Regions from separate parts of the Streptomyces sp. NPDC060232 genome, predicted to be linked through region 2. Evidence: predicted binding sites of a transcription regulator. Region 2 holds the regulator's gene; the other holds the start of a gene.
The links. The regulator HspR, encoded in region 2, represses chaperone genes until heat shock. The targets are predictions, from matches to a motif close to TTGAGNNNNNNNNNCTCAA.
Positions count from the first base shown of each region.

Region 1 (14,333 bases), on a different contig from region 2:
CCGACGAACAGGGCCATGTGGTAGGCGACGACGCTCATGTCGCAGTCGGGCGTGGCGTGCACGCCCAGCAGTGAGCCGTCGCTGATGGCCATGACGAAGACGGAGCCGTGCTCCATCGCCACCATGGTCTGCTTGACGGCGCCGAACTCCATGAGGGCGGCCGCCCCCGTGGTGAGGCTGCCGAGGCCGGAGACGATGGTGGCGAGGTCGGCGGACGCCCCCCGGGGGCCCTTGGGCCGCGGCGTCGCCTGCGGTTCGCCCGCGCCGCCCGCTCCGGGGTCGGAGGACAGGAGCAGCAGCCCGTCCGAGGAGACGACGGCGACGGAGTTGACGCCGGGCACCTCCTCGACCAGGTCGGTCAGCAGCCACTGCAGGTTGCGGGCCTGGGTGCTCAGTCCGTACGTACTGGGCGCGGTCATGTGCGTGCCTCCTGTGCGCTGTCCCCCTGGTCGGTTTTGCCCTGCCCCTGCCCCTGCTCCCGGTCCGGCTCCCGGTCCTGCGCGAGCTCGGCGGCGACGACGCGGCGGCCGTCCTGGGCTCCCTGGTAGAAGCCCCCGAGCCGGCGCCGCAGTTCCTCGGCGTCGACCCGGCGCGGCGGCTGGGGTCGTACGTCCTCCGTGCGCGGGGCGGCGACGGTGCGCGGGGTGCGCTTCGGCAGGCCCTTGTCGGTGACGGGGCCGCCGCCTTCGGACGGGTCGGCGGGGTGGCTGCCCTGGCGGGGGAGCCAGTCGGCCTCGGCGGGGGTGTGGGCGTGGTCCCTCGCCGGGTCCCCTGCGGGGGGCTCGGCCGGGTCCCCTGCGGGGGGCTCGGCCGTGTCGGCCTCGGCGGGATCCGGCAGGGTGAAGTCGGCCGGGTCCGTGTCGTGGACGATGCGTGCGAGGAGCTGTTCCCCTGCGGGGGGCTCGGCGGTGAACACCTCGTCGGCCGGGGGCGCGTCCGCGGGCGGGGCCGCGGTGAACACCTGGTCCGCAGGCGGCGCGTCCGTGGCCGGGGCGGCCGTGAAGACCTCGTCCGCGCGCGGGGCGTCGGTGGCCGGGGCGGCAGTGAAGACCTGCTCGGCCACGGGGGCGTCCGCAGCCGGGGCCTCGGTGGACACCTCGTCCGGCGACGGGAGGACGGCCTCCGTCGGGGCCGCCAGGGCCTCGGCCAGGGTGACCGGCGTGACCGGCTCGGCCGGGAGGACCGGCTCGGCCGGGAGGACCGGCTCGGCGGCATCGGTGAGGTCCGGCGCCGCAGGCTCCTGGTTCGGGGCGGCCGGGGCCGTGGCCTCGGGGGCGGCGTGGGCGCCGCGCGGGCGGGCGGGAAGGGTGTTCTCGTTCGCCTCCGCTATCACGCCCGGCAGGTGCAGCGAGGGCGCGCCCGGTGCGGCCAGGGTGTGCACGGGTGAGGCCGGCGGGGTGGCCGGCAGCAGCGTCGCGGGGATGACGACCAGCGCCTCGGTGCCCCCGTGCCGGGCACCGCGCAGCTCCGCGGTGACCCCGTGCCGTGCCGCGAGCCGCCCGGCCACGTACAGGCCGAGGCCCAGGCCGTGCTCCTCCTCGGGCTCCTCGTCGTACGCCTCGGGCGTGGACAGCCGGGCGTTGAGCGCTTCGAGGCGCTCGTCGGTGACGCCGATGCCCTCGTCGACGACGGAGAGCACCACGTCGCCGGAGTCCAGGGTCCAGCCCGACACCTTCACCTTGACGTCCGGCGGCGAGAACGTCGTCGCGTTCTCCAGCAGTTCGGCCAGCACGTGGGAGATGTCGTCGGCGGCGTGTCCGGCGACCTGCGTGTACGAGGGCAGCGCCGCGAGGTCGACGCGCTCGTAGCGCTCGATCTCGCTGACGGCGGCCCGCATCACGTCGACCAGCGCCACCGGGAGTCCCTGCCCGTGGCCGTGCTCCTGCCCGGCGAGGACCAGCAGGTTCTCGTTGTGGCGGCGCATCACGGTCGCCAGGTGGTCGAGCTTGAAGAGGTTCGCGAGCCGGTCGGGGTCCTGCTCCTTGGACTCCAGCTCCTCGATGACGGCGAGTTGGCGTTCCACCAGGCCCAGGGTGCGCAGCGACAGTGAGACGGAGGTCGACGACATGATGCGGCGGTGCTCTTCCAGCCCCGCGCGCAGCTCCGTCAGCTCCTCTTCGAGTGCCTCCCGGCCGGAGGCGAGCGCTTCGTTGCGGCCGATGATGCGGCGCCGGTCGGCGTCGAGGCCGGCGATCCGGGTGTGCAGGGAGACCGTCTGGTCCCGTACGGCGTTCAGGTGCCGGACGACCTCGGCGAACTCGTCGTTGCGGCCGGTGAACCGCACCGGCTCCACCGAGCCCTCGGGCGTGGCGAGCCGCTCCGCGCCGCGCCGCAGGACCGACAGCGGGCGGGTGAGCGAGCGCGCGACGGCGGTGGAGAAGCCGACCGCGCCGAGGAACAGCAGGCCGAGCAGGGCGACCAGGATCTCCAGCCGGGTCACGTCGTCGTCGCGCAGGGAGGCGAGGGCGGAGGCGCGCTGGCCGGCGAGGGTGGCCTCGACGGTGCGCATCCGGTCGATGCGGGCGGTGAGCGCGGCGCCGACGGCGGCGCCGTCGGTCTTGCGGTCGGGGATGCTCAGGGTGGGCCGGTCGGTGAGCCGCTTGAGGTAGTCGTCGGCCGCCTTGACCTCGGGGCCGGTGACGGTGGCGGTGAGGGTCTGGCGTACGTCGGGCCGGGCGACCCGCGCGAAGTCGTCGAGGGCGGCCTGCTCGCGTACGCGTGTGCGCTGGGCGACGGTGGTGAGTTCGTCGACCGAGGCCGAGCCCGGGGCCTGTTCGCCGCGGGGGACGGCCAGCGCCCCGAGCAGCAGTCCGCGGGTGGCGGAGGCCTGTTCCACGGCCTGGCCGAGGGGTGCCAGCGGGCGGGTGGTGACGAGGGCGGGCTCGGCGCGCGGCGGGGTCAGCTCGGCGAGCCGGGCGCCCGGGGTGAGGAGTTCGGTGATGACGCCGGTGTAGGCCTGGTGCGCGGCGAGGGCGGTGCCCTTGCCGTCGATGGCTTCGGCGCGCACGGACGCGACGCGGGCGAGGGCCATGGCGAGGGGTTCGTCGACCACGCCCGCGGCCTCGGCGATCTGCCGGTCGGTGCGCAGGATGCGGTCCTGGAGGCCGCCCTTGGCGGCGCCGGGGCGGCCCTTGGCGGCGTACTCGACGACGGCGTCGCGCTCGTCGGCGAGGACGTGCGTGAGGGTGAGGATCTGGCCGGTCTGCTCGGCGAGGGTGACCAGCCGCTGGGAGTCGTTCAGCTCCCTCGCGGCGGTGACGACGGCGGGGGTGCCGGCCGCGAGGACGGCGAGTCCTGCGACGGCGACGCCGACGACCAGCCGGCTGCGCACGCGGACGCGGCGTCCTGCGGGGGCCGGGCCTTCGGCGGCGGTGCCGTTCTTCCGAGACCGCTTCTTCTGCACCGGTGCTCGCAATCCTGTACGTGTGCTGTTGCTCGTCTACTCGTGTGGCCGAGGTAACGGCCGGTCAACAAGTAAACGCCCCCTGCCCCCTCGTACCGCCTCAGACCTTTGCAGCGTGTTGGGGAGAGAGCCGCACATCGCCCACCCGGCCACTCGAACGAGTGAACATCACGGATGAGTTGGCGACCAACTCGGGTGCCCGGTCGCAGAGCGCCTCCGTGGACAGGTGGTTGAAAGATCGATGCGGCCTTTGGCAGTATGCCCCGCCCACATCGCCGGTCCCGTGCCGGGGCCTTGCCGGGCGGGGCCGGACGCCGTGCGTACGCGGGCCGTCCACCACTCCTCCCCTGGTCCGTACCTTCCCGTGTCCGCGGGCCGCCGCCGGGCAGAATGTCCGTATGCGCATCGACCTCGCCACGGCCCCCGGCAGCCAGGAACGCCCCAATGAGGACTGGGTGTCGGCGTCGGCGCCCGCTTCGGGGGGCGGGGTCCTGGTGGTGCTGGACGGGGTCACCCCGCCCGCGGGCGGGGACGGGTGCGTGCACGGCGTGCCGTGGTTCACGGCCCGGCTCGGCGGCCGATTGACCGAACTGTCCGGATCGCGACGGGACATGCCGCTGGACCGGATCCTGGCCGAGGCCGTCCGCGCCACGGCTGCGGCCCACCGTGACACGTGTGACCTTTCTCACGTACGCACCCCGCAGGCGACGGTCGTCGTCGTCCGCTGGGACGAGGCGTACGTGGAGCACCTCGTGCTCTCGGACTCCGTACTGCTCCTGCAGGCGCCCGCGGGCGAGGTGACGGCGGTGCTCGACGACCGGCTGGACCGGGTGCCGAGGGAGGTGCTGCGCTCGGTGGCCGCGACGGACGCCCTGCGCAACGCCGAGGGCGGCTTCTTCACGGCGGCAGCGGACCCGTCGGTGGCGGCCCGGGCGGTCACCGGGCGCACCCCGCGCGGCCGGGTGCGGGCGGTGGCCGCGCTCACGGACGGGGCGAGCCGGTGGACGGACACGTTCGGGGAGGGCGACTGGGCCGAGTGCCTGGCGGTGCTGCGCAAGGAGGGCGCGGAGGGCCTGATCGGCCGGGTCCGCGCCGCCGAGTCCGACCGGGCACGCCCGGCGACCCGGCACAAGCGGCACGACGACGCAACGGCGGTCTACGCGGAACTCTGAGGCGCCGCCGGCACTAGGGCCTGTATCGAGTTGCCCCGCGGCGTCGCGACGCCCGGCACGCACCTCGGCGCACGAGCCACATGCCCCAGTAGCTCCGCTACGAGGACATGCGTCCCGCACGCCGAGGGCACGCACCCAACGCCGCTCCTTGCTCCACGGGGCAACTCGATACAGACCTAGTCGGCGCCGGCGTTCAACTGGTGCAGCAGCCGGGCCAGTTCCGCGACCTCGCCGCGGTCCCATCCGGCGAGCTTGCGCATGTACTGCTCGCGCCGTGCGCCCCGTACCCGCAGGAACCGCTCACGGCCCTCCTCGGTGAGCCCGACGAGGAAGGCGCGCCCGTCGGCGGGGTCCTGCTCGCGGGCCACCAGGCCCAGGACCTCCAGGGCCCGCAGCTGCCGGCTCATGGTGGCCTTGCCTACGCCGAAGTAGGCGGCGAGGTCGGTGGCCCGCTGCCGGCCGGCGGCCTCCAGGCGTACGAGGAGCCCGTACGCGGCGGGCTCCAGCTCGGGGTGGAGGGCGCGGGCCATCTCCCCGGAGGAGGCGCGGGCCCGCCGGAGGAAGACGGACAGCTCCCGCTCCAGGGCAAGGAACTCCTGGTCTTCACTCCCGCGCACGTCCCGCTCCTTCTTCGATGCTTCGATGCTTCGATGTGTGGCCCCCGGTGGGTCCCGGTGGGTGGGGGCCAGTATTTCGCAGCGGGTGCGCGGGCGGCCCGGGGCCCCGCCGGAGCGGGGACCCGGGCCGTCCGGGGGGCGGCGTATGCCCTTCGGCCAGGGGTCAGGCGACGGCCGGGACCTGCACCTGAGCCCCCTCCAGAGCGAGCTCCAGGACCTGGCGCACATCGGTCACCGGGTGCACCTCCAGCCCTTCCAGCACCTCGGCCGGGACGTCGTCCAGGTCGGCCTCGTTGCGCTTGGGGATGATGACGGTGGCCAGACCCGCCCGGTGGGCGGCGAGCAGCTTCTGCTTGACCCCGCCGATCGGCAGGACCCGCCCGGTCAGCGAGACCTCGCCGGTCATGGCCACGTCGGTGCGCACCTGCCGCCCGGACAGCAGGGAGGCGAGGGCGGTGGTCATGGTGATGCCCGCGCTCGGGCCGTCCTTGGGCACCGCGCCGGCCGGGAAGTGGATGTGCACCCCCCGGTCCTTGAGGTCGGCGACCGGGAGTTCCAGTTCGGCGCCGTGCGAGCGCAGGAAGCTCAGCGCGATCTGCGCCGACTCCTTCATCACGTCGCCGAGCTGGCCGGTGAGGGTCAGTCCGGCCGCGCCCGTCTCCGGGTCGGCCAGCGAGGCCTCCACGAACAGCACGTCGCCGCCCGCGCCGGTCACCGCGAGGCCGGTGGCCACGCCGGGGACGGCGGTGCGCCGCTCGGCCGGGTCCTGGGCGGACTCCGGCACGTGGTGCGGGCGTCCGATCAGGGCCCGCAGCCCGTCGGCCCCGATGCGCAAGGGCAGTTCGCGCTCGCCCAGCTCGTGCTGGGCGGCGACCTTGCGCAGCAGGCGTGCGAGGGCCCGCTCCAGGGTGCGGACGCCCGCCTCGCGGGTGTACTCCCCCGCCAGCTTGCGCAGGGCGTCCTCCTCCAGGACCACCTCGTCGGCGCCGAGCCCGGCGCGCTCCAGCTGGCGGGGCAGCAGGTGGTCGCGGGCGATGACGACCTTCTCGTCCTCGGTGTAACCGTCGAGGCGGACGAGCTCCATGCGGTCGGCGAGAGCCTCCGGGATGGCCTCCAGGACGTTGGCGGTGGCGAGGAAGACGACGTCGCTCAGGTCCAGTTCGACCTCCAGGTAGTGGTCCCGGAAGGTGTGGTTCTGGGCGGGGTCGAGGACCTCCAGGAGGGCGGCCGCGGGGTCGCCGCGGAAGTCGGAGCCGACCTTGTCGATCTCGTCGAGGAGCACCACCGGGTTCATCGACCCGGCCTCCTTGATGGCCCGGACGATGCGGCCCGGCAGGGCGCCGACGTAGGTCCGGCGGTGGCCGCGCACCTCGGCCTCGTCCCGGACGCCGCCGAGGGCGACCCGGACGAACGTGCGCCCCATGGCGTGGGCCACGCTCTCGCCCAGCGAAGTCTTTCCGACGCCGGGCGGGCCCACGAGCGCGAGGACGGCGCCGCCGCGGCGGCCTCCGACGACGCCCATGCCGCGCTCGCTGCGGCGCTTGCGCACGGCCAGGTACTCGGTGATGCGGTCCTTGACGTCGCTGAGGCCCGCGTGCTCGGCGTCCAGCACCGCCCGGGCGCCCTGGATGTCGTACCGGTCCTCGGTGCGCTCGTTCCAGGGCAGTTCGAGGACGGTGTCGAGCCAGGTGCGGATCCAGGAGCCCTCGGGGCTCTGGTCGCTGGACCGCTCCAGCTTGTCGACCTCCTTGAGGGCGGCCTCCCGGACCTTCTCGGGGAGGTCGGCGGCCTCGACGCGGGCGCGGTAGTCGTCGGACTCCTCGCCCTCCTTCTCGCCGTTCAGCTCGCGCAGTTCCTTGCGTACGGCCTCCAGCTGGCGGCGCAGCAGGAACTCGCGCTGCTGCTTGTCGACGCCGTCCTGGACGTCCTTGGCGATGGACTCGGCGACGTCCTGTTCCGCGAGGTGGTCGCTGAGCGCCTTGATCGCGAGCTTGAGGCGGGCGACCGGGTCGGCCGTCTCCAGGAGTTCGACCTTCTGCTCGACCGTCAGGAACGGCGAGTATCCGGAGTTGTCGGCGAGGGCGGAGACCCCTTCAATCTGCTGGACGCGGTCCACGACCTGCCAGGCCCCGCGCTTCTTGAGCCAGCTGGTGGCGAGTGCCTTGTACTCCTTGACGAGCTCGGCGACAGCGCCCGGCAGCGGATCGGGGACGGTCTCGTCCACGGTCTCGCCCTCCACCCAGAGCGCCGCTCCTGGCCCGGTGGTGCCGGCGCCGATGCGGACGCGCCCGAGGCCGCGGATGAGCGCGCCCGGGTCGCCGCCGGAGAGCCGGCCGACCTGCTCGACGGTTCCGAGCACACCGGTCGCGGCGTACGTGCCGTCGATCCGCGGCACGAGCAGCACTCGGGGCTTCCCGGTGCCCGCAGCGGCTTGGGCGGCCTCGACGGCCCCGCGCACCTCGGCGTCGGACAGGTCCAGCGGAACGACCATTCCGGGCAGCACGACCTCGTCGTCGAGAGGCAGCACGGGCAGGGTGAGCGTTACGGACGTCGAAGCCATGATCTTCCCTCCGGCAGTGAAGTTGAGCTATGGGGACTCAATGCATCTGCGCCTGCCGGTGTTCCCCACCCCCGTTCGCCGGGGGCGAACACGCCCCGGGCAGCCTCCCGGACCGGGGGCCGGTCAGCCGGTCAGCCGGTCAGCCGGTCAGCCGGTCAGGGGGGAGACGCGGATGTCGCCGGAGGTGGTTTTCGCTGTGAGGCGGGAGGGGGCGGAGGCGTCGTCGGGGAGGGAGACGTCGCGGGCGCCGGAGGTGGTGGAGACGGAGAGCCGGTAGGGGGCCGCGGGCACCTTCAGGCTGACGTCGCCGGAGGTCGTCTCGGCGAGCACCGAGGCGGGGGCCTTCGCGAAGTCCAGGCGCGTGTCGCCCGAGTCGGAGCGCACCGAGGTGTCCGGGCCGGCCAGGCCGGTGGCGGTGATCCCGCCCGAGGTCGTACGGATCCTCAGCGGGCCGGCGATGCCCTCGGCCCGGACGTCGCCGGACTCGGCCTCCACCTCGGCCGCGGCCACGCCCCTCACGGTGATGTCGCCGCTGTCGCTCTCCAGCGTGACCTTCGCGGAGGCCGGGACCTCCAGCCGGTAGTCGATGCGGCAGCTGCTCGGGCAGCCGCCGGCGGTGAAGGTGAGAACGCCCCCGTCGACCTGGTGGCCGGGCGTGGGGGCGGTGTCGCCGCGGTAGCGGACGGTGCGGCGGACCGTGACTCCGGGACCGGCCCCCGGGGTGATCTCGATCGACCCGGCCCGGGTGCCGGTCACCTCCACGGCCGTGACGGCCTCGGTGACCGTGGTGTCGGCGCGCGCCGTCTCGCGCGGACCGTCGACGAAGGAACATCCGGCCAGGACGAGGCCGGCCGCGAGGGCGACGGCCGCGGCCCGGGCGACCCGGGCGGCCCGGGCAGCCGTGGTGTGGGAAGTCATGCGCCGATCCTCCGGCGCCCGCCCCGCGCGGCCGATGGTGCCGGTACCCGGATCCGGTGTGGGGTTATCCCCCGTACCCGGCGGGGGAGGGCCCCGGCGGCGGGCCCCCTTCGGCCTTCGGGCCGAGCGGGGTCGTTTCCCCGTCGCCGTCCCGGCCTCCGCGTCCGCCGCCTCGGGGCGGTTCGGCTACGCGTACGTGACCGTCGCGGGCTACGGGGCCTCCGGCCTCCTGAGCGTCCGGGCGGACGCCCAGTGCTTCAACATCCCCGGTGCCGGCCAGGAGAACCCCGGGCCCGGTCACTCGCCGAAGAACCGCACCGACGCCTGGGCCGCGGTCTGCCTCCGGCGACACCGACTGCGAGGGGCCCTCCTTCCGACTGCGGCCCCCCACCGGTGGGGCGTCAGAACTCCTGAAGGTGCGGTCGGTCGTCTTCGGCCGGCCCCAGGCCGGCGCCCGCACCGGCCCCGGGGGCGGCGACCGCGCCGGCTCCCGGCCCGGTGGCGACCGGGCGCTGTGGGGAGGGCAGGCCCCACTCGCTCCAGGAGCCGTCGTACACCGCCAGGTCCCGGTAGCCGGCGAGTTCGGCGCCGAGGGCCAGCACGCAGGCGGTCACCCCGGAGCCGCAGCTGAAGCGGAGGCGTTCGCGCCCGCCCGCGGCCGCCTCGAAGGCGGCGCGGAGTTCCCCGGCCGGGCGCATCACGCCGTCGGGGCGCTGGAGTTCACCGAACGGCAGGCTGACGGCGCCCGGCATGTGGCCGCCGCGCAGGCCCGGACGGGGCTCGGGGGCGGTGCCCTCGAAGCGTTCGCGGGTACGGGCGTCGAGGACGGCCGCGGCCGGGTCGGACAGGGCCGCGGCGACGGCCTCGGCGTCGACGAGCAGCCCCGGACGGGGCCGGGCGGTGAAGGTGCCGCGCGGGCCCCCGTACTCCGGGGCGGCGGCCTCGACGGGCAGGCCGGCGCCCGTCCAGGCGGGCAGTCCCCCGTCGAGGACGGCGGCCCGGTCGAAGCCCATGGCGCGCAGCATCCACCAGGCGCGGGCGCTGGAGTAGACGCCGGCGCCGTCGTAGACGACGACGGTGTCGGTGTCGTCGACGCCGAGGGACCGCAGCGCCTCGGTGAACTCGGCGGGCCCGGGCATGGTGTGCGGTGCGGGCGCCGCGTGGTCGCAGAGGGCTCCGTCGAGGTCGAAGGGGCGGGCGCCGGGGATGCGGTGGCCCGCGGCGCGGTGGGCGCCGACGGAGGCGTCGAAGACGACCAGTCCGGGGGCACCCAGCCGGGCGGCCAGCCAGTCGGCCCCGACCAGCGGCCCCGGTCCCCCGGCCGCCGGGTCGGCCCCGGGGCCGGGCTCGGGCTCGCGGGACCCGGGGCGGTCGGACGCGGAGCGGTCAGACGCGGGGCGGTCAGACGCGGGGCGGTCGGACGTGGGCATACGGCACCTCCTGGGATCGGCGTGCCGCGTCCCTTCCGCCGGGGCGGCGCGGCCCGCCGGCTGTGCGACGCGGTCGCCCCATCCTCCGGCGCGGCCCGCGCCGGCCGGCAACCGCCCCCGCCTCGGGGCCGGTTCACCCGCCCGCGCCAGGAGGCGGGGCAGCCTCCCGCGTCAGGGGGCGGGGCAGCCGCCGGGACGGGCGTAGAGCGCGACCCGGGCGCCCCGCACCCCGGTGACCGAGCAGAGGTCGAACGAGCCCGCCAGCACCTCCCGCTTGACCGCCTCACGCGGGTAGGGGTCCAGCGGCTGGCCCGCCGGGTCCAGCAGGGCGACCACCCGGGGCGACGCGAGCAGGGCCGCGCGGATCCGCTCCGGGGGCAGCTCGGTGCCCTGGAGGCTGTGGGAGGCGGCCGGGGAGGCGGACAGGGCGGTGTCCCGCAGGCCGTCGTAGAGGTCCGGCGAGGACAGCAGCCACTCGCGCCTGCGGGAGGGCATGAACACCACCGCGTCCCCCGGGCGGGCCCGCTCCCGTACCGCGGCGGCCACCGCGACCACGTCGTCCTTGCGGCTCTCCGGGGTACGCAGCCACGCCGACCACAGGCCGAACGGCACGAGGAGGGCGACCGCCGCCGCCCACGGGCGCCATCCGCGGGCGTCGGCCAGCCGCGCGCCGGCCAGCAGGGCGGGCCCGGCCAGGGCGTAGAGCACGTACCGGTCGACGTACCAGGGGTTGAGCAGCGAGATCGCCATCAGCAGTCCGGGCGGCAGCAGCACCAGGGGCAGCGCCACCCGTACGAGGTCCTTCGGGGCGCCCCGCGCGAGCATCAGGGAGGCGGCGCCGACCACCGCGTACGCGGCCCAGTCCTGCCAGCTCGGCCGGCCCAGCCAGCCGAGCTGCTGGTGCGCCTGACGCACGCTCACCACGGCGAGCGGCAGCAGCAGGACGACGACGGTCGCGGCGCCGGCCCGCCAGCCGCGGGAGTGCCGGGCGGTGAAGGCGTGGGCGAGCAGTGCGAGCGCGGCGAACTCGTGCAGCCAGCAGCCGATCAGCAGCACCACGGTGTAGGCCGCCCACCGCTCGCACAGCATCAGGTACGTCGCCCACACCACGGCAGCCGCGACCATCGCGTACGAGCGGCCCTCCTGGGCGTACATCTGGACGGGTGGCAGCACGGCGTACACGCAGCCCGCGAGGAGCGCGGCCCGCTCCCCCGCCAGCCGGTGCGCGACGGCGGCCACCCCCGCGGCGGCGAGGGCGGTGGCGGCGACGGAGGGCAGCCGCAGCGCCCACAGGCCGCCGTCCCAGGCCTGGAACACGCCGTGCATGAGGACGTAGTAGAGGCCGTGCACGGCGTCGACCTGTCCGAGGAGGTCCCGTATCCCGCCGAGCGACCGGTGCGCCACCTGCCAGGTGACCGATTCGTCGCGCCACATGCTGCCGCCCCGTTCCAGGCCCCAGAGGCCGAGGACCGCGGCGAGCAGCGGCGGGAGCGGGCGCCATGGCGCGATGCGGCGGATGGCGGCCTCCTGGAGCTGTCGTGGAGCTGTCGGATCGGGGGTGCGGACTCCATACTCGGGGGTGGACCCGAGTGGCTGCGGAGGTGGGTGTGCGCGCGTTCCGGGCGGTGGCGGCGGTACTTCTGAGCGCGGTGGTCCTGGCCGGGTGCGGACCGTCCGGTTCCGGTGGCGGTGACGACGCACCGCCGAGGGGCTCCGCGGAACCGTCCACGGGTACGGGTACGGGTACGGACGCCGGCCCCGCCGCGAGCCCGAGCCCCGGCACCAGCACCAGCACCAGCACCAGCCCGAGCGCCGTCCCCGCCCCCGGTGAGACCCTGGTCCGGGCCACCCGCAGCGGGGGCTTCGCCGGCGAGACCCACACCCTCGTCGTGAAGGGCGACGGCTCGTGGTCCCGGCTGGACGGGAAGGCGCAGCCGGAGGGCACCGGAAAGCTGTCGGAGCAGGAGCTGGCGGCCCTGCGCACCGCGCTGCGGGAGGCGGACTTCGCCCGTCTGCCCAGGATGGCGACGGGCGGTCCCAAGATCTACGACGGCTTCCTCTACGCCTTCGTGCACGGCGGGTACGAGGTCGCCGGCGAGCAGGGGTCCCTGCCGCCGGCCCTGGAGCGGGTGGCGGACGCGCTGCCGCCGTTCACGGCGCGCTGAACTCCTGCGGCAGCCGGTCCGGGAAGCCGCGCGGCCGGCCGGCCGGCACGTCAACGCTCCGGACCCGGTCCGCCCGCCGGTCTGCACCGGCCCGGGGCGGGCCGCCATCGTCCCGGAGATCGCCGAACGGGCGGCCCGACGTGCCGAACGACACTCAGGGCCCGGTCTTCCCGCACGGCCGCGGACCGCCCTTGTAGGTCCCCTCCAAGAGGGATCCGACGAGGTCACAGCCGGTGGGGCAGCTGACCGCCGCACCCGCCGGACGCCGGCCCCGCACGGGGTCCGACACCCGGTACATCCCATTCCATTTACTCAGGTCCAACGCATATGCCGTGTCCGAACCCCACGTAGCCGCAGGCCGGAGCCTCCTCTACGCTGCACCCCATTCAGCGGGATCTTCAGGGGCGGACATGGAACAGACACACACCACCCACACCGGCGCCGCGGCAACCCCCGGCGCCCAGCGGCGTGTGCTCGTCGTCGAGGACGACCGCACCATCGCTGAGGCCATCGCGGCCCGGCTGCGCGCCGAGGGCTTCCAGGTACAGACGGCCGCCGACGGTCCCGCGGCCGTCGCCGCGGCCGAGAGCTGGCTGCCCGAGCTGCTGGTCCTCGACGTCATGCTGCCCGGCTTCGACGGGCTGGAGGTCTGCCGCCGGGTCCAGGCACAGCGCCCGCTCCCGGTGCTGATGCTCACCGCCCGCGACGACGAGACGGACATGCTGGTCGGGCTGGGCGTGGGCGCCGACGACTACATGACCAAGCCGTTCTCCATGCGCGAGCTGGCCGCACGGGTCCACGTACTGCTGCGGCGGGTGGAGCGGGCCACGATCGCCGCGCACACCCCGCGCGGCGCCACCCTGCGCCTGGGCGACCTGGAGATCGACCACGCGCAGCGCCGGGTCCGGGTGCAGACCGAGGACGTCCACCTGACCCCGACCGAGTTCGACCTGCTGGTGTGCCTGGCCGGGACCCCGCGGGCGGTGCTCTCCCGGGAGCAGCTGCTGGCGGAGGTCTGGGACTGGGCCGACGCGTCCGGGACCCGTACGGTCGACAGCCACATCAAGGCCCTGCGGCGCAAGATCGGCGCCGAGCGGATCCGGACGGTCCACGGCGTCGGGTACGCCCTGGAGACCCCGGCCCAGCCGTGACCGACCGGGCCCAGGGGCAGCGCCAGCGCCAGCGCCAGCGGCCCACCGGTGGGCTGCGGCCCTTCTCGCCGTTCTCGATCAAGACCAAGCTCGGCACGCTCGTGGTGGTCTCGGTCTTCATCACCACCGGCCTGCTGCTGGTGGCCCTGCGCACCGACACCGAGCTGCGGTTCATCACCGTCTTCTCGGTGATCGCCTCGATGCTGATCACGCAGTTCGTGGCGCACAGCCTGACGGCCCCGCTGGACGACATGACCACGGTGGCGCGGGCGATATCGCGCGGCGACTACACGCGCCGGGTGCGGGGCGCCGGACGCCGCGACGAGCTGGGCGACCTGGCCTCCACGATCAACCTCATGGCGGATGACCTGGAGGCCGTCGACCAGCACCGCAAGGAGCTCGTCGCCAACGTCTCGCACGAGTTGCGCACCCCGATCGCCGCACTGCGGGCGGTGCTGGAGAACGTCGTCGACGGTGTCTCGGCCGCCGACCCCGAGACCATGCGCACCATGCTGAAGCAGACCGAGCGCCTCGGCCGGCTCGTGGAGACCCTGCTGGACCTGTCCCGGGTGGACAACGGCGTGGTGCCGCTGAAAGCCCGCCGCTTCGAGGTGTGGCCGTACCTGTCCGGGGTGCTGAAGGAGTCGGGGCTGGCCGCCGCCGGCCGGCCGGGGCTGCTCTCCGGCTCCGGCGGGCACACCCGCAACGACGTGCACCTGCACCTGGACGTGTTCCCTCCGGAACTGTGCGCGTACGCCGACGCCGAACGCCTGCACCAGGTGGTCGCCAATCTGATCGACAACGCGGTCAAGCACAGTCCCCCGCACGGCCGGGTCACGGTCCGGGCGCGGGCCGGCGAGGCGCCCGGCGGCCTGGTGCTGGAGGTCCGCGACGAGGGCCCGGGCATCCCGGAGGCC
Region 1 is NZ_JBHXAG010000002.1:12,943-27,275, reverse strand. It holds gene ACFWFZ_RS04195 (roadblock/LC7 domain-containing protein) at 1-419, opposite strand, end outside; gene ACFWFZ_RS04190 (nitrate- and nitrite sensing domain-containing protein) at 416-3,403, opposite strand; gene ACFWFZ_RS04185 (protein phosphatase 2C domain-containing protein) at 3,802-4,575, shown strand; gene ACFWFZ_RS04180 (MarR family winged helix-turn-helix transcriptional regulator) at 4,752-5,192, opposite strand; gene lon (endopeptidase La) at 5,356-7,752, opposite strand; gene ACFWFZ_RS04170 (DUF4097 domain-containing protein) at 7,900-8,670, opposite strand; gene ACFWFZ_RS04165 (sulfurtransferase) at 9,072-10,100, opposite strand; gene ACFWFZ_RS04160 (hypothetical protein) at 10,272-11,534, opposite strand; gene ACFWFZ_RS04155 (hypothetical protein) at 11,690-12,265, shown strand; gene ACFWFZ_RS04150 (response regulator transcription factor) at 12,676-13,416, shown strand; gene ACFWFZ_RS04145 (ATP-binding protein) at 13,413-14,333, shown strand, end outside.
Region 1: the regulator HspR is predicted to act here: its motif matches at 7,775-7,793, upstream of lon (endopeptidase La).

Region 2 (14,333 bases):
GGCGTCCTCGGCCTTCGCCTTCGGCTCGGCCGGGCTCGCCTTCTCGGCCTCGCCCGCGGCGTCGGCCTGCGGCGCCGCCTCGGCTTCCGCCTTGGGCTCGGCCGCGGCCGGTGCCTCGGCGCCAGCCTCAGCCGGAGCCTCCGACTCGGCCTCGGCCTTCGCCTCGGTCTTCGCGTCGGTCTTCGCGTCGGCCGCGGCTCCCGCCTCCGGCGCAGCCTCGGCCTTCGGCTCGGACGCTGCCTCGGCCTTCGCGTCAGCCTCCGACTTCACCTCGGCTTCCGCCTCCGCCTTCGCAGCCGCCTCGGCTTCAGCCTCGGCGTCCGCCTTGGCCTTCGCTTCGGCTTCAGCCTCCGCCTTGGCCTTCGCCTCCTCGGCTGCCTTCGCCTTGGCCGCCGCTTCCGCTTCCGCCTTCGCCGCAGCGGCTGCCGCAGCGGCCTCCGCCTCGGCCTCGGCCGCCAGGGCGGCCAGTTCCGCCTCCGTCGGGCCCGGGGTCTTGACCGACTCCAGCAGCAGCTGCGCCACGTCCACGACCTGCACGGACTCCTTCGCCTGGCCCTCATTCTTCTTGCCGTTGACCGAGTCGGTCAGCATGACCAGGCAGAACGGGCAGGCGGTCGAGACGATGTCGGGGTTCAGGGACAGGGCCTCGTCGACGCGCTCGTTGTTGATGCGCTTGCCGATCCGCTCCTCCATCCACATCCGCGCGCCACCGGCGCCACAGCAGAAGCCCCGCTCCTTGTGGCGGTGCATCTCCTGCTGGCGCAGCCCCGGCACGGCCGACATGATCTCGCGCGGCGGCGTGTAGACCTTGTTGTGCCGGCCCAGGTAGCACGGGTCGTGGTAGGTGATCAGGCCGTCGACCGGCGTCACCGGCGTCAGCCGGCCCTCGTCGATCAGGTGCTGGAGCAGCTGCGTGTGGTGGATGACCTCGTACTCGCCGCCGAGCTGCGGGTACTCGTTCGCGATGGTGTTGAAGCAGTGCGGGCAGGTCGAGACGATCCGCTTCGCCGACTTCGGCTTCTTCGTCTCCGGGTCGTCGTCGTCCTCGCCGAACGCCATGTTCAGCATGGCCACGTTCTCCTGGCCCAGCTGCTGGAACAGCGGCTCGTTGCCCAGGCGGCGCGGCGAGTCACCGGTGCACTTCTCGTCGCCGCCCATGATCGCGAACTTGACGCCCGCGATGTTCAGCAGCTCCGCGAAGGCCTTCGTGGTCTTCTTGGCCCGGTCCTCCAGTGCGCCGGCGCAGCCGACCCAGTAGAGGTAGTCGAACTCGGAGAGGTCCTCCGCGTCCTTGCCGATGATCGGGACCTCGAAGTCCACCTCCTTCGTCCACTCGACGCGCTGCTTCTTCGCCAGGCCCCAGGGGTTGCCCTTCTTCTCCAGGTTCTTGAGCATCGTGCCCGCCTCGGACGGGAACGCGGACTCGATCATCACCTGGTAGCGGCGCATGTCGACGATGTGGTCGATGTGCTCGATGTCGACCGGGCACTGCTCCACGCACGCACCGCAGGTCGTGCAGGACCACAGCACGTCCGGGTCGATGACGCCGTTCTCCTCGACGGTGCCGATCAGCGGGCGCTCGGCCTCCGCCAGCGCCGTGGCGGGGACACCGGCGAGCTGCTCCGCCGTGGCCTTCTCGTTGCCCTCCATGTCCTTGCCGCCGCCTGCCAGCAGGTACGGGGCCTTGGCGTGCGCGTGGTCGCGTAGCGACATGATCAGGAGCTTCGGGGAGAGCGGCTTGCCCGTGTTCCAGGCGGGGCACTGCGACTGGCAGCGGCCGCACTCGGTGCACGTGGAGAAGTCGAGGATGCCCTTCCAGGAGAACTGCTCGACCTGCGAGACGCCGAAGTTGTCGTCCTCGCCCGGGTCCTCGAAGTCGATCTCCTTGCCGCCGCTGGTCATCGGCTGGAGCGCACCCAGCGCGGTCGCGCCGTCGGCGTTCCGCTTGAACCAGATGTTCGGGAAGCCGAGGAAGCGGTGCCACGCGACACCCATGTTGGTGTTGAGGGAGACCACGATCATCCAGATCAGCGAGGTGCCGATCTTGATCATCGCGGTGAAGTAGATGGCGTTCTGCAGAGCGCTCGCCGACAGCCCGTCGAAGGCCATGACCAGCGGGTACGAGATGGCGTACGCCGGCTCCCAGCTGTCCACGTGGTGGATCGCGCCCTCAAGGCCGCGCAGGCACAGGATCGCGAGGCCGATGGTGAGGATGATGTACTCGACGAAGTACGCCTGCCAGGCCTTCGACCCGGCGAAGCGCGACTTGCGGCCGGCCCGCGAGGGCAGGCTGAGCAGGCGGATCACGATCAGGACCAGGATGCCGACGACCGTCATCAGGCCGATGAACTCGATGTAGAGCTCGAACGGCAGGAAGCCGCCCAGGACCGGAAGCGTCCAGTCGGCCTGGAAGAGCTGGCCGTAGGCCTGGGCCAGGGTCGGCGGGAGCGTCAGGAAGCCGATCGCGACGAACCAGTGGGCGAAGCCGACGATGCCCCAGCGGTTCATGCGGCTGTGGCCGAGGAACTCCCGGACGAGGGTGAGCGTTCGAGCCTTCGGGTCGTCCGTGCGGCTGCCGGCCGGCACGGGCTGTCCGATCTTCACGAAGCGGTAGATCTGCGCCACGGCTCGTGCGAGCAGCGCGACGCCGACCACGGTCAGGACCAGCGACACGATGATCGCGGCGAGTTGCATGGGAGGGCTCCTCGGGCGGCACTTACTAAGCGGTAACTTATGAAGTCAAGGCTTGAGGTTACCCATTCCCGACGCCGCAATGTAGCTGAGCGTGCGGTGATCTGTGTCGCTCAGGCGAGCCTTTGTCGACAGGCCGCCCGCGGGGTCCGCGCCAGGATTGCCAGGTCCATCCCGAGCCAGTGGTTCTCCACATAATGCCGGTCGAGCAGCGCCATCTCCTCCCAGGGTAGGTCGGAGCGTGCGCTGACCTGCCACAAACCGGTCATTCCGGGGCGTACGAGGAGCCGGTCCGGGCGGTCCGTACGGGCCTCCGGACGCGGGCCGACCAGCGACATCTCGCCGCGGACCACATTGAGCAGCTGGGGGAGCCCGTCGAGGGCGCACCGCTCCAGGAGCGCGCCCGTCCGCCCCGCCGCGGCCGTGTCGAACCGCCAGGTCCGCAGCGGCCGCCCGGCGAGCCCGGCGGCGGCCTCCCGTGCGAAGGGGTGCCCGCGGGTGGCCGCGTACAGCAGTGCGGTGGTCGCGGCCAGGACCGGCGCGAGCAGGGTCAGCAGGATCACCGCCCCGGCGAGGTCGAGCACCCGCTTCGCCGGCGGGGCCGCTGGGAGCTGAATCCGCCGCATCCGCATCCGCGTCCGCGGCCGGGGGGCGGTGGGCGTGAGGGGCATGCCAGCACGCTGCCGCACGGGTGTCGCGGCCCCGGCGCGCCGCGCGGCGCGGGTCCCCCGTCCGGCCGTCCCGTCCCCGGGAAAGGCGAAGGTTGCGCGTAAGTGGCAGCTAAAGGTTGAGCCGACCCGACTCAGTTCTGTTGACGCGAGCGCGGCCGGTACGGCATGGTTGAGTCTGTTCCACTCAAGTCAGCTGGAGGAATCGAAATGGCACGTGCGGTCGGCATCGACCTGGGCACCACTAACTCCGTCGTCAGCGTTCTGGAAGGCGGCGAGCCCACCGTCATCACCAACGCCGAGGGCGCCAGGACCACGCCGTCCGTCGTCGCCTTCGCCAAGAACGGCGAGGTCCTCGTCGGCGAGGTGGCCAAGCGCCAGGCGGTCACGAACGTTGACCGGACCATCCGCTCCGTCAAGCGCCACATGGGCACTGACTGGAAGATCAACCTGGATGGCAAGGACTTCAACCCGCAGCAGATGAGCGCCTTCATCCTGCAGAAGCTGAAGCGCGACGCCGAGGCCTACCTGGGCGAGAAGGTCACGGACGCGGTCATCACCGTCCCGGCCTACTTCAACGACTCCGAGCGCCAGGCGACCAAGGAGGCCGGCGAGATCGCCGGTCTGAACGTCCTGCGCATCGTCAACGAGCCGACGGCCGCCGCCCTGGCCTACGGTCTCGACAAGGACGACCAGACCATTCTCGTCTTCGACCTCGGTGGCGGCACCTTCGACGTGTCGCTCCTGGAGATCGGCGACGGTGTCGTCGAGGTCAAGGCCACCAACGGTGACAACCACCTCGGTGGTGACGACTGGGACCAGCGCGTCGTCGACTACCTGGTGAAGCAGTTCGCCAACGGCCACGGCGTCGACCTGTCCAAGGACAAGATGGCGCTCCAGCGTCTGCGCGAGGCCGCCGAGAAGGCGAAGATCGAGCTGTCCTCCTCCACGGAGACCTCGATCAACCTGCCGTACATCACGGCGTCCGCCGAGGGCCCGCTGCACCTGGACGAGAAGCTCACGCGCTCGCAGTTCCAGCAGCTCACCGCTGACCTGCTCGACCGCTGCAAGACCCCGTTCCACAACGTCATCAAGGACGCCGGCATCCAGCTGTCCGAGATCGACCACGTGGTCCTGGTCGGCGGCTCCACCCGCATGCCGGCCGTCGCCGAGCTCGTCAAGGAGCTCACCGGCGGTCAGGACGCCAACAAGGGCGTCAACCCGGACGAGGTCGTCGCCATCGGCGCCACCCTCCAGGCCGGTGTCCTCAAGGGTGAGGTCAAGGACGTCCTGCTCCTCGACGTGACCCCGCTGTCCCTCGGCATCGAGACCAAGGGCGGCATCATGACCAAGCTCATCGAGCGCAACACCACGATCCCGACCAAGCGGTCCGAGATCTTCACGACGGCCGAGGACAACCAGCCGTCCGTGCAGATCCAGGTCTACCAGGGCGAGCGCGAGATCGCGGCGTACAACAAGAAGCTCGGCATGTTCGAGCTGACCGGCCTGCCGCCGGCCCCGCGTGGCGTCCCGCAGATCGAGGTCTCCTTCGACATCGACGCGAACGGCATCATGCACGTCACGGCCAAGGACCTCGGCACGGGCAAGGAGCAGAAGATGACCGTCACCGGCGGCTCTTCGCTCGGCAAGGACGAGGTCGACCGCATGCGCCAGGAGGCGGAGCAGTACGCGGAGGAGGACCTGCGCCGCAAGGAGGCCGCCGAGTCCCGCAACCAGGGCGAGCAGCTCGTCTACCAGACGGAGAAGTTCGTCAAGGACAACGAGGACAAGGTCCCGGCCGAGGTCAAGACCGAGGTCGAGTCGGCCGTCGCCGAGCTGAAGGAGAAGCTCAAGGGCGAGGACACCGGCGAGATCCGCAGCGCGACCGAGAAGCTCGCCGCGGTCAGCCAGAAGCTCGGCCAGGCGCTCTACGCCGACGCGCAGGCCGCCCAGGGTGCCGCCGGCGCGGCCGGTGACGCGGGCCAGGCCAAGGCCGACGACGACGTCGTCGACGCCGAGATCGTCGACGACGAGAAGCCGAAGGGTGGCGCTGCCTGATGTCGGAGGAGACCCCGGGCTTCGACGAGAAGCCCGAAGTCCCCGCCGACGCCGCTCAGGACGACGCCGAGCCGAAGGCCGCCGACTCCGCCGACACGGCGGAGGGGGCGGCCCCGGCCGGGGACAGCGCACAGGATGTGGCCCTGCTGGCGCAGCTGGACCAGGCCCGTACCGCGCTCGGTGAGCGCACCGCGGACCTCCAGCGGCTCCAGGCGGAGTACCAGAACTACCGCCGCCGGGTGGAGCGGGACCGGATCACCGTCAAGGAGATCGCGGTCGCGTCCCTCCTGACGGAGCTCCTGCCGACGCTCGACGACATCGGCCGGGCGCGGGAGCACGGCGAGCTGGTCGGCGGCTTCAAGTCGGTGGCCGAATCGCTGGAGACGGTCGTCGCCAAGATGGGCCTGCAGCAGTTCGGCAAGGAGGGCGAGCCCTTCGACCCGACGGTCCACGAGGCCCTGATGCACTCGTACGCGCCGGACGTCACCGAGACGACCTGCGTGGCGATCCTGCAGCCGGGGTACCGGATCGGCGAGCGTACGATCCGTCCCGCACGGGTCGCGGTGGCCGAGCCCCAGCCGGGTGCGGCCCCCAAGTCCGAGTCCGCGGAGGGCGACAAGCCGTCCGGCGAGGACGCGGATGCAGCCGACCAGGGCTGACGCAGTACACGTAGAGGCACGGGAGGAGGGACACCGGGGATGAGCACGAAGGACTTCGTGGAGAAGGACTACTACAAGGTCCTCGGTGTCCCGAAGGACGCCACCGAGGCCGAGATCAAGAAGGCGTACCGGAAGCTCGCGCGCGAGTTCCACCCGGACGCCAACAAGGGCGACGCCTCCGCCGAGGCGCGCTTCAAGGAGATCTCCGAGGCGAACGACGTCCTCGGGGACGCCAAGAAGCGCAAGGAGTACGACGAGGCGCGCGCGCTGTTCGGCAACGGCGGCTTCCGCCCCGGGCCGGGCGGCGGCGGCGGATCGTTCAACTTCGACCTGGGCGACCTCTTCGGGGGCACCCAGCAGGGCGGTCAGGCCGGCGGCTTCGGCGGCGGCCTGGGAGACGTCTTCGGCGGGCTCTTCAACCGCGGCGCCGGCCCGGGTGCGGGCACCCGTACCCAGCCGCGCCGCGGCCAGGACATCGAGTCGGAGGTCACCCTCTCCTTCACGGAGGCGGTGGACGGGGCCACGGTCCCGCTCCGGATGTCCTCGCAGGCGCCCTGCAAGGCCTGTTCGGGCACCGGCGACAAGAACGGCACGCCCCGGGTGTGCCCGACCTGCGTCGGCACCGGCCAGGTCTCGCGGGGCAGCGGCGGCGGCTTCTCGCTGACCGATCCCTGCGCGGACTGCAAGGGCCGCGGCCTGATCGCGGAGACCCCCTGCGACGTCTGCAAGGGCAGCGGCCGTGCCCGCAGCTCCCGCACCATGCAGGTCCGGATCCCGGCGGGGGTCCTGGACGGCCAGCGGATCCGGCTGCGCGGCAAGGGCGCTCCCGGCGAGCGCGGCGGCCCCGCCGGCGACCTCTACGTGGTGGTCCACGTCGGGACCCACCCGGTGTTCGGCCGCAAGGACGACAACCTGACCGTGACCGTCCCGGTGACGTTCGCCGAGGCGGCGCTGGGTGCCGACATCAAGGTCCCGACGCTGAACGGCCCCTCGGTGACGCTGAAACTGCCCCCGGGCACCCCGAACGGGCGTACGATGCGGGCCCGCGGCAAGGGAGCGGTCCGCAAGGACGGCACCCGCGGGGACCTGCTGGTCACCGTGGAGGTCGCGGTTCCGACCGAGCTGTCCGACAAGGCACGCGAGGCGCTGGAGATGTACCGCGAGGCGACGGAGTCGCAGGACCCGCGCTCCGCGCTGTTCGAGTCCGCGAAGGGAGCATGACATGGACGGCCGCCGACGACAGTCCTCCCGTCTGGGGAGCGGTGCCTATCCACTCACCGACGAGACCCCGGTCTACGTGATCTCGGTGGCCGCCCAGCTCTCGGGCCTGCATCCGCAGACCCTCCGCCAGTACGACCGTCTCGGCCTGGTCTCCCCGGACCGTACGGCCGGCCGCGGCCGGCGCTACTCCGCCCGGGACATCGAACTGCTCCGCACGGTGCAGACGCTGTCCCAGGACGAGGGCATCAACCTGGCGGGCATCAAGCGGATCATCGAACTGGAGAACCAGGTGGCGGCGCTCCAGCAGCGCGTCGCCGAGCTCTCGGCGGCGGTGGACGGCGCGGCCGCCACGCTGCGGGCCCGCGAGGCCCAGGTGCACGCCTCGTACCGCCGCGACCTGGTCCCCTACCAGCCGCCGCAGCCGGGCAGCGCCCTGGTGGTCTGGCGCCCCAGCCCCAAGCGCCCGATGGACTGACGCGCGCCCGGCACGCCGTCCGGCCCCCGGAAGCACACCTGCAGGCCCCGCCCCTCCCAGGGCGGGGCCTGAGGGCTTTTCAGAGGCCTTCCGGGTCCGGGCGCGGGTCGTGGTCCGGGCCGTGGTCCTCGCACTCCTCGGGGGCCGAGGGGCGGCCCAGGATGCCCGACCGGGCGATGAGGTAGCCGAGCTGGGCGCGGCTGCCGCTGCCCAGGGTGGTGGCGAGCTTGGCGATGTGGGCGCGGCAGGTGCGTACGTTCATACCGAGGCGGCGGGCGATGGCCTCGTCCACGTGCCCCTCGATGAGGAGCTGGGCGATGGTGCGCTGCACGCCGGTGATGCCGCCGGGGGTGCTGCGGTACGTCACCTCCTCGGTGAGCGGCACGGCGCGGTGCCAGAGCTGCTCGAACACCTTGATGAGGTAGTCGACGAGGCCGGGGTGGCGCAGTTCCAGCGCGACGCGGCGGTCGTCGCTCACCGGGATGAAGGCGACGGTGCGGTCGAAGATGATCAGGCGCTCTATCAGCTCTTCGAGGGTGCGGATCTCGACCTTGCCCGTGGAGATCCGGTCCACGTAGGCGAGGGTGCCCTGGCTGTGCCGTGCGGTGTGCTGGTAGAGGGTCCGTATGCTGACCCCGCGGTCGATCAGCGGCTGGTCGCGCTCCAGGGCCTGTGTGAGGGCCTCGGAGGGCCGCGCTCCGCCCGGCTGGACCGTCAGTACCTCGGTGTGGCATTCGGCCGTCGCGAGGTTCAGTGCGGCGTTGATCCGTTCGAAACCCTCCAGCACCGTGATGGCGTGGGTGTTGGCCGGGCTCTGTGCGCTGATGGCCAGGAAAGGCTCGAAAGTGTCGGTGAGATCTACAGCGCTGCGTCGGCGGTCCTGGATCTCGCGTTCAATCGGGTGGAGCCGTTGAGCCAAAGCCACGGACGGGGGAACCGGGCGGAGCTGGTTGGCGTCATCCGGGTCGGGCTGCAGAAGGGCGAGTTCCAGCAGGCAGGGGGCGTTCTGGATCTCTCCCCGGGCTATCCGGCCGGTGCTCAGGGCAGCCGCGTAGAGCCGGGTTCCCTCGGCGCACATGGACGTGACGGGGTGGGGATGTGTCGCCTTTGTCTCTTTTCGCGTCAAATCTCCACCCCCCAGGGTCCTGAACATGCAAGAACATGATGCATCGTCCCTGTGGCATTGACGTGCCTGAATGAGCCATCGTCTGTCACGCGGGGGAGAGGATTCCATCAAGTGAGGACGAAGCCGACCATGTACAAGAGAATGCTTCGCTCGGTGCTTGCCATAGGTTTCTCCGCCGTTGCGGTTTTTGGGGCAGTCAGCGCCGTCGAAAGTGACGCGGGGAGCGCTAGGGACGGTCAGGGCACGAGCCTGACGAGCACGGAGTTCGACACCGGCTGGACCACGGCGCCCGTGGGCAAGTACGCGGACACCGGCTGGACCGCCGCCGAGCTGGGCGGTAAGGACGACACGGGCTGGACCGAGGCTCCTGCGACGGTGTCCGCATGACCCCCGACGACCGCGGCTTCCGCCGCGAGATGGCGTCGGCCTACCGCTCGGGCTGGCAGTTCATCGACCTCGCCACGGCCATCCCCCACCCCGGCGACTCGTTGATGGTCACCCTGTTCGGCCAGCCCATCGTCATCGTGCGCGAGGAGGACGAGGACGTCCGTGCCTACCGGTGCCTGCGCCGCCCGCGCGGCGCGCCGCAGCCCGTCCGCTGCGAGGTGCGCTACGGAATGGTCTTCGTCAATCTCGATCAGCGGGACCACCAGCTCTTCGAGCCCGACATCACCACCGCCACCCCCCGCAGTGCCTGAAGCGATTCCCCCGTCGTTCCAGATCGCTCAGGCGCTACCCCCACACAACGGCGCCGTCGTGGACCTGACCACGATGGCGCCGTTGTGATGCCCGCGTCCAGTGCGTGAACCGGACAAGATGAAGAATCAACGGCTCATGCGCGACCCATGGCCCGGTCCAGGGTGATCTCCATGACCACGCGGTCGGGATTGGGCGACGGGGTCCGCCCGTACCGCTCCGCGTAGCGCGCCACCGCCTCGGCGACCGACGCCTCGTCCGTGCGGATCACCGCACGGCCCTCCAGCGTGGCCCAGCGGCGTCCCTCCATCTGGCAGACCGCCACCCGCGCCCCGCCGCCCTGCGCCGCCTGCGCCGCCAGGACGTTGCGGACCTTCTTGCTGTGCTTGTTGCTGATCACCCGGGCCAGGCCGGCCTCCGGGTCGTACGTCACGCCCACCGGCACCACGTGCGGGGTCCCGTCGGGGCGCGGCGTGGTCAGCGTGCAGACGTGTCGCTCCCGCCAGAAGGCGAGGTACTCGGGCGTCGGGTTGAGTACGTCATGGGACATGGGCCGAAGGCTACGGGGAAAGCGTTCCCCTCAACTGCCTTGAGTGGAATAGACTCAACTTTGCATACGCTGACTCTGTCAGATCCAGACCCCGATGCAGATCCAGGCCCAGATCCAGACACCTGGACCCGGACCCGGGCCGACCTGGTTGTGTTTCCCTCGGAGAGGAGAAGGCGCAGTGGACGCCGAGCTGACCAACAAGAGCCGCGACGCGCTGAACGCGGCCACCGGCAGGGCCGTCAAGGAAGGCCACGCGGACCTGACCCCCGCACACCTGCTGCTGGCCCTGCTCGCCGGCGAGGACAACGAGAACGTGATCGACCTGCTGGTCGCCACGGACGCGGACCAGGCCGCCGTGCGCAGCGGCGCCGAACGCCTGCTCGCCGCACTGCCCAGCGTCACCGGCTCCACGGTCGCACCCCCGCAGCCCACCCGCGAGCTGCTCGCCGTGCTCGCCGAGGCCGACAGTGAGGCCGGCAAGCTCGGCGACGAGTACCTCTCCACCGAACACCTGCTCATCGCCGTCGCCGCCAAGGGCGGCGCGGCCGGTGAGGTCCTTTCCGCCCAGGGCGCGACGGCGAAGAAGCTGCTGGACGCCTTCCAGAACGCACGAGGAGCACGGCGGGTGACCACCCCCGACCCCGAGGGCCAGTACAAGGCCCTGGAGAAGTTCGGCACCGACTTCACGGCGGCCGCCCGCGACGGCAAGCTCGACCCGGTCATCGGCCGCGACCACGAGATCCGGCGCGTCGTGCAGGTCCTGTCGCGCCGTACGAAGAACAACCCGGTGCTCATCGGCGAGCCCGGCGTCGGCAAGACGGCCGTCGTCGAGGGTCTGGCCCAGCGCATCGTCAAGGGCGACGTGCCCGAGTCCCTGAAGAACAAGCGGCTCGTCTCCCTCGACCTCGGCGCCATGGTCGCCGGCGCGAAGTACCGCGGCGAGTTCGAGGAGCGGCTCAAGACCGTCCTCGCGGAGATCAAGTCCAGCGAGGGCCAGATCATCACCTTCATCGACGAGCTGCACACGGTCGTCGGCGCGGGCGCCGGCGGCGACTCCGCGATGGACGCCGGCAACATGCTCAAGCCCATGCTGGCCCGCGGCGAACTCCGCATGGTCGGCGCGACCACCCTCGACGAGTACCGCGAGCGCATCGAGAAGGACCCGGCGCTGGAGCGGCGCTTCCAGCAGGTGCTGGTCGCCGAGCCGTCCGTCGAGGACACGATCGCGATCCTGCGCGGGCTCAAGGGCCGCTACGAGGCCCACCACAAGGTGGTCATCAACGACAGCGCGCTGGTCGCCGCCGCGACCCTCTCCGACCGGTACATCACCTCCCGCTTCCTGCCCGACAAGGCCATCGACCTCGTCGACGAGGCCGCGTCCCGGCTGCGCATGGAGATCGACTCCTCGCCCGTCGAGATCGACGAGCTGCAGCGCTCGGTGGACCGCCTGCGGATGGAGGAGCTGGCGCTGAACAACGAGTCCGACCCCGCCTCGCGCGAGCGCCTCGACAAGATCCGCAAGGACCTCGCCGACCGGGAGGAGGAGCTGCGCGGCCTGACCGCCCGCTGGGAGAAGGAGAAGCAGTCCCTCAACCGGGTCGGTGAGCTCAAGGAGCGCCTGGACGACCTGCGCGGCCAGGCAGAGCGCGCCCAGCGCGACGGCGACTTCGACACCGCCTCCAAGCTCCTCTACGGGGAGATCCCGCAGCTGGAGCGCGAGCTGGCCGAAGCCACCGAGGAGGAGGCCGCGGCCGAGACCGCCAAGAACTCCATGGTCAAGGACGAGGTCGGGCCCGACGACATCGCGGACGTGGTGGGTGCCTGGACCGGCATCCCCGCCGGCCGGCTGCTGGAGGGGGAGACCCAGAAGCTGCTCCGCATGGAGGACGAGCTGGGCCGCCGCCTGATCGGCCAGACCGAGGCCGTACGGGCCGTCTCCGACGCCGTACGCCGCACCCGCGCGGGCATCGCCGACCCGGACCGGCCGACCGGCTCCTTCCTCTTCCTCGGCCCGACGGGCGTGGGCAAGACGGAGCTGGCCAAGGCGCTCGCCGACTTCCTCTTCGACGACGAGCGGGCCATGGTCCGCGTCGACATGTCGGAGTACTCCGAGAAGCACAGCGTGGCCCGGCTCGTCGGCGCCCCGCCCGGCTATGTCGGCTACGAGGAGGGCGGCCAGCTCACCGAGGCCGTCCGCCGCCGCCCGTACAGCGTGGTGCTCCTCGACGAGGTGGAGAAGGCCCACCCCGAGGTCTTCGACATCCTGCTCCAGGTCCTGGACGACGGTCGGCTCACGGACGGCCAGGGCCGGACGGTCGACTTCCGCAATACCATCCTGATCCTGACCTCGAACCTCGGCAGCCAGTTCCTGATGGACCCGGCCACCCCGGCCGACCAGAAGAAGCAGCAGGTCCTGGACGTGGTACGGGCGAGCTTCAAGCCGGAGTTCCTCAACCGCCTGGACGACCTGGTGGTCTTCTCCGCGCTGAGCCGGGACGAGCTGGCGCACATCGCCGAGCTGCAGATCGGCCGCCTCGCCAAGCGCCTGGCCGACCGGCGGCTGACCCTGGACGTCACTCCCGAGGCCCTGGCCTGGGTGGCGGACAAGGGCAACGACCCGGCGTACGGCGCCCGGCCGCTGCGCCGCCTGATCCAGACGGCGATCGGCGACCGCCTGGCCAAGGAGATCCTCTCCGGAGCGGTCCGCGACGGCGACACCGTGCGCGTCGAGGTGGCGGGCGAGGACCTGCTGGTGGGCAAGGCCCTCTGACCCGGCACCCCGTGCACCCCGTGCACCCCGCGTACAGGCACGTGCGCGGGGTGCACTCCTGTCCGCCCGCAGCGGATCCGTGACCGTCGGGCTGGACATGGGGTGGGCGGGATGGGGGAGGATGCAAGTATCCGCACGAAGGGAAGTACACGGTGAGCATCGACCCGGCCTCGATTCCGAACTTCGGAGGGCAGCAGCCCGATCCGCAGGCCACAGGACCGGCGGGCCCCGTCGTCCCCGACCAGGATCTGGTCAAGCAGCTGCTGGAGCAGATGGAGCTCAAGTACGTCGTCGACGACGAGGGTGACCTCGCGGCGCCGTGGGAGGAGTTCCGTACGTACTTCATGTTCCGCGGCGAAGCGGAGCAGCAGGTCTTCTCGGTGCGGACCTTCTACGACCGTCCGCACAAGATCGACGAGAAGCCGCAGCTCCTCGAGTCGATCGACGACTGGAACCGTCGCACCCTGTGGCCGAAGGTCTACAGCCACACGCACGACGACGGCTCCGTCCGCCTGATCGGCGAGGCGCAGATGCTGATCGGCACCGGCGTCAACCTGGAGCACTTCGTGTCCTCCACGGTCAGCTGGGTCCGCGCGTCCATCGAGTTCGACAAGTGGCTCACGGAGCAGCTCGGACTGGAGAAGGACATCGACTCCGCCGACGGCGGGGAAGAGGACGGCGGGGACAGCTGACCCCCCGGCCTCTCCCTCACGGTGGCATCTTGGCGAAGACCAGGAGGTAGACCCCGTAGGCGCAACTGAGCCCGGCCAGCCCCGCGGTCACCACGACCGCGGAGCGCGGCCGGGCTCGTGCCATCACGGCGGCCAGCGGCAGCAGCAGCGGGAACGCCGGCAGCAGGAACCGCGGCTTCGACTCGAAGTAGCCGGCCCCGCCCAGGGTGATCACCAGCAGGACCGCGGTGTAGACGAGCAGGGGCAGCGGCGGCCGGTGGAACAGCAGCAGCACCGCCAGGAGCAGGGCCGCTCCCAGCAGCACCGCCGTGACAGCGGTGGCGAGCGCCACGGGGCCGCCGCTCAGCACCCGCCAGAGGGCGGACATCACGTATCCGCCCCCGTCGAAGCGGGAGCCCCACTGGCGCTGCACGGTGAAGTACCCGGCCGCGTCGTGCCGGCGTACCCCGACGGCCGCCACGTACGCCAGCCAGCCCGCCGGCGCCAGCAGCCCGGCCGCCCACACCTCGGGCGCGCGGGATCTTCGTACGAGCAGCGCGTGCGCCGCCGTGACGGACACGGCCGCGGCGACGGCGATCCCGGTCGGCCGGGTCAGTCCCGCCAGGAGTGCCCCCGCCGCGGCGAGCAGCCAGTGCTCGCGCAGCAGCGCGTACAGCGACCAGGCGGCGAGGGCGACCAGCAGCGGCTCGGTGTAGGCGAGGGTGAGCACCACCGCGTGCGGGACCAC
Region 2 is NZ_JBHXAG010000004.1:15,395-29,727, forward strand. It holds partial or broken gene ACFWFZ_RS08440 ((Fe-S)-binding protein) at 487-2,694, opposite strand; gene ACFWFZ_RS08445 (sugar transferase) at 2,805-3,362, opposite strand; gene dnaK (molecular chaperone DnaK) at 3,570-5,417, shown strand; gene grpE (nucleotide exchange factor GrpE) at 5,417-6,076, shown strand; gene dnaJ (molecular chaperone DnaJ) at 6,116-7,297, shown strand; gene ACFWFZ_RS08465 (heat shock protein transcriptional repressor HspR) at 7,299-7,772, shown strand; gene ACFWFZ_RS08470 (helix-turn-helix transcriptional regulator) at 7,852-8,925, opposite strand; gene ACFWFZ_RS08475 (hypothetical protein) at 9,010-9,285, shown strand; gene ACFWFZ_RS08480 (hypothetical protein) at 9,282-9,596, shown strand; gene ACFWFZ_RS08485 (pyridoxamine 5'-phosphate oxidase family protein) at 9,731-10,144, opposite strand; gene clpB (ATP-dependent chaperone ClpB) at 10,323-12,914, shown strand; gene ACFWFZ_RS08495 (YbjN domain-containing protein) at 13,067-13,606, shown strand; gene ACFWFZ_RS08500 (hypothetical protein) at 13,623-14,333, opposite strand, start outside.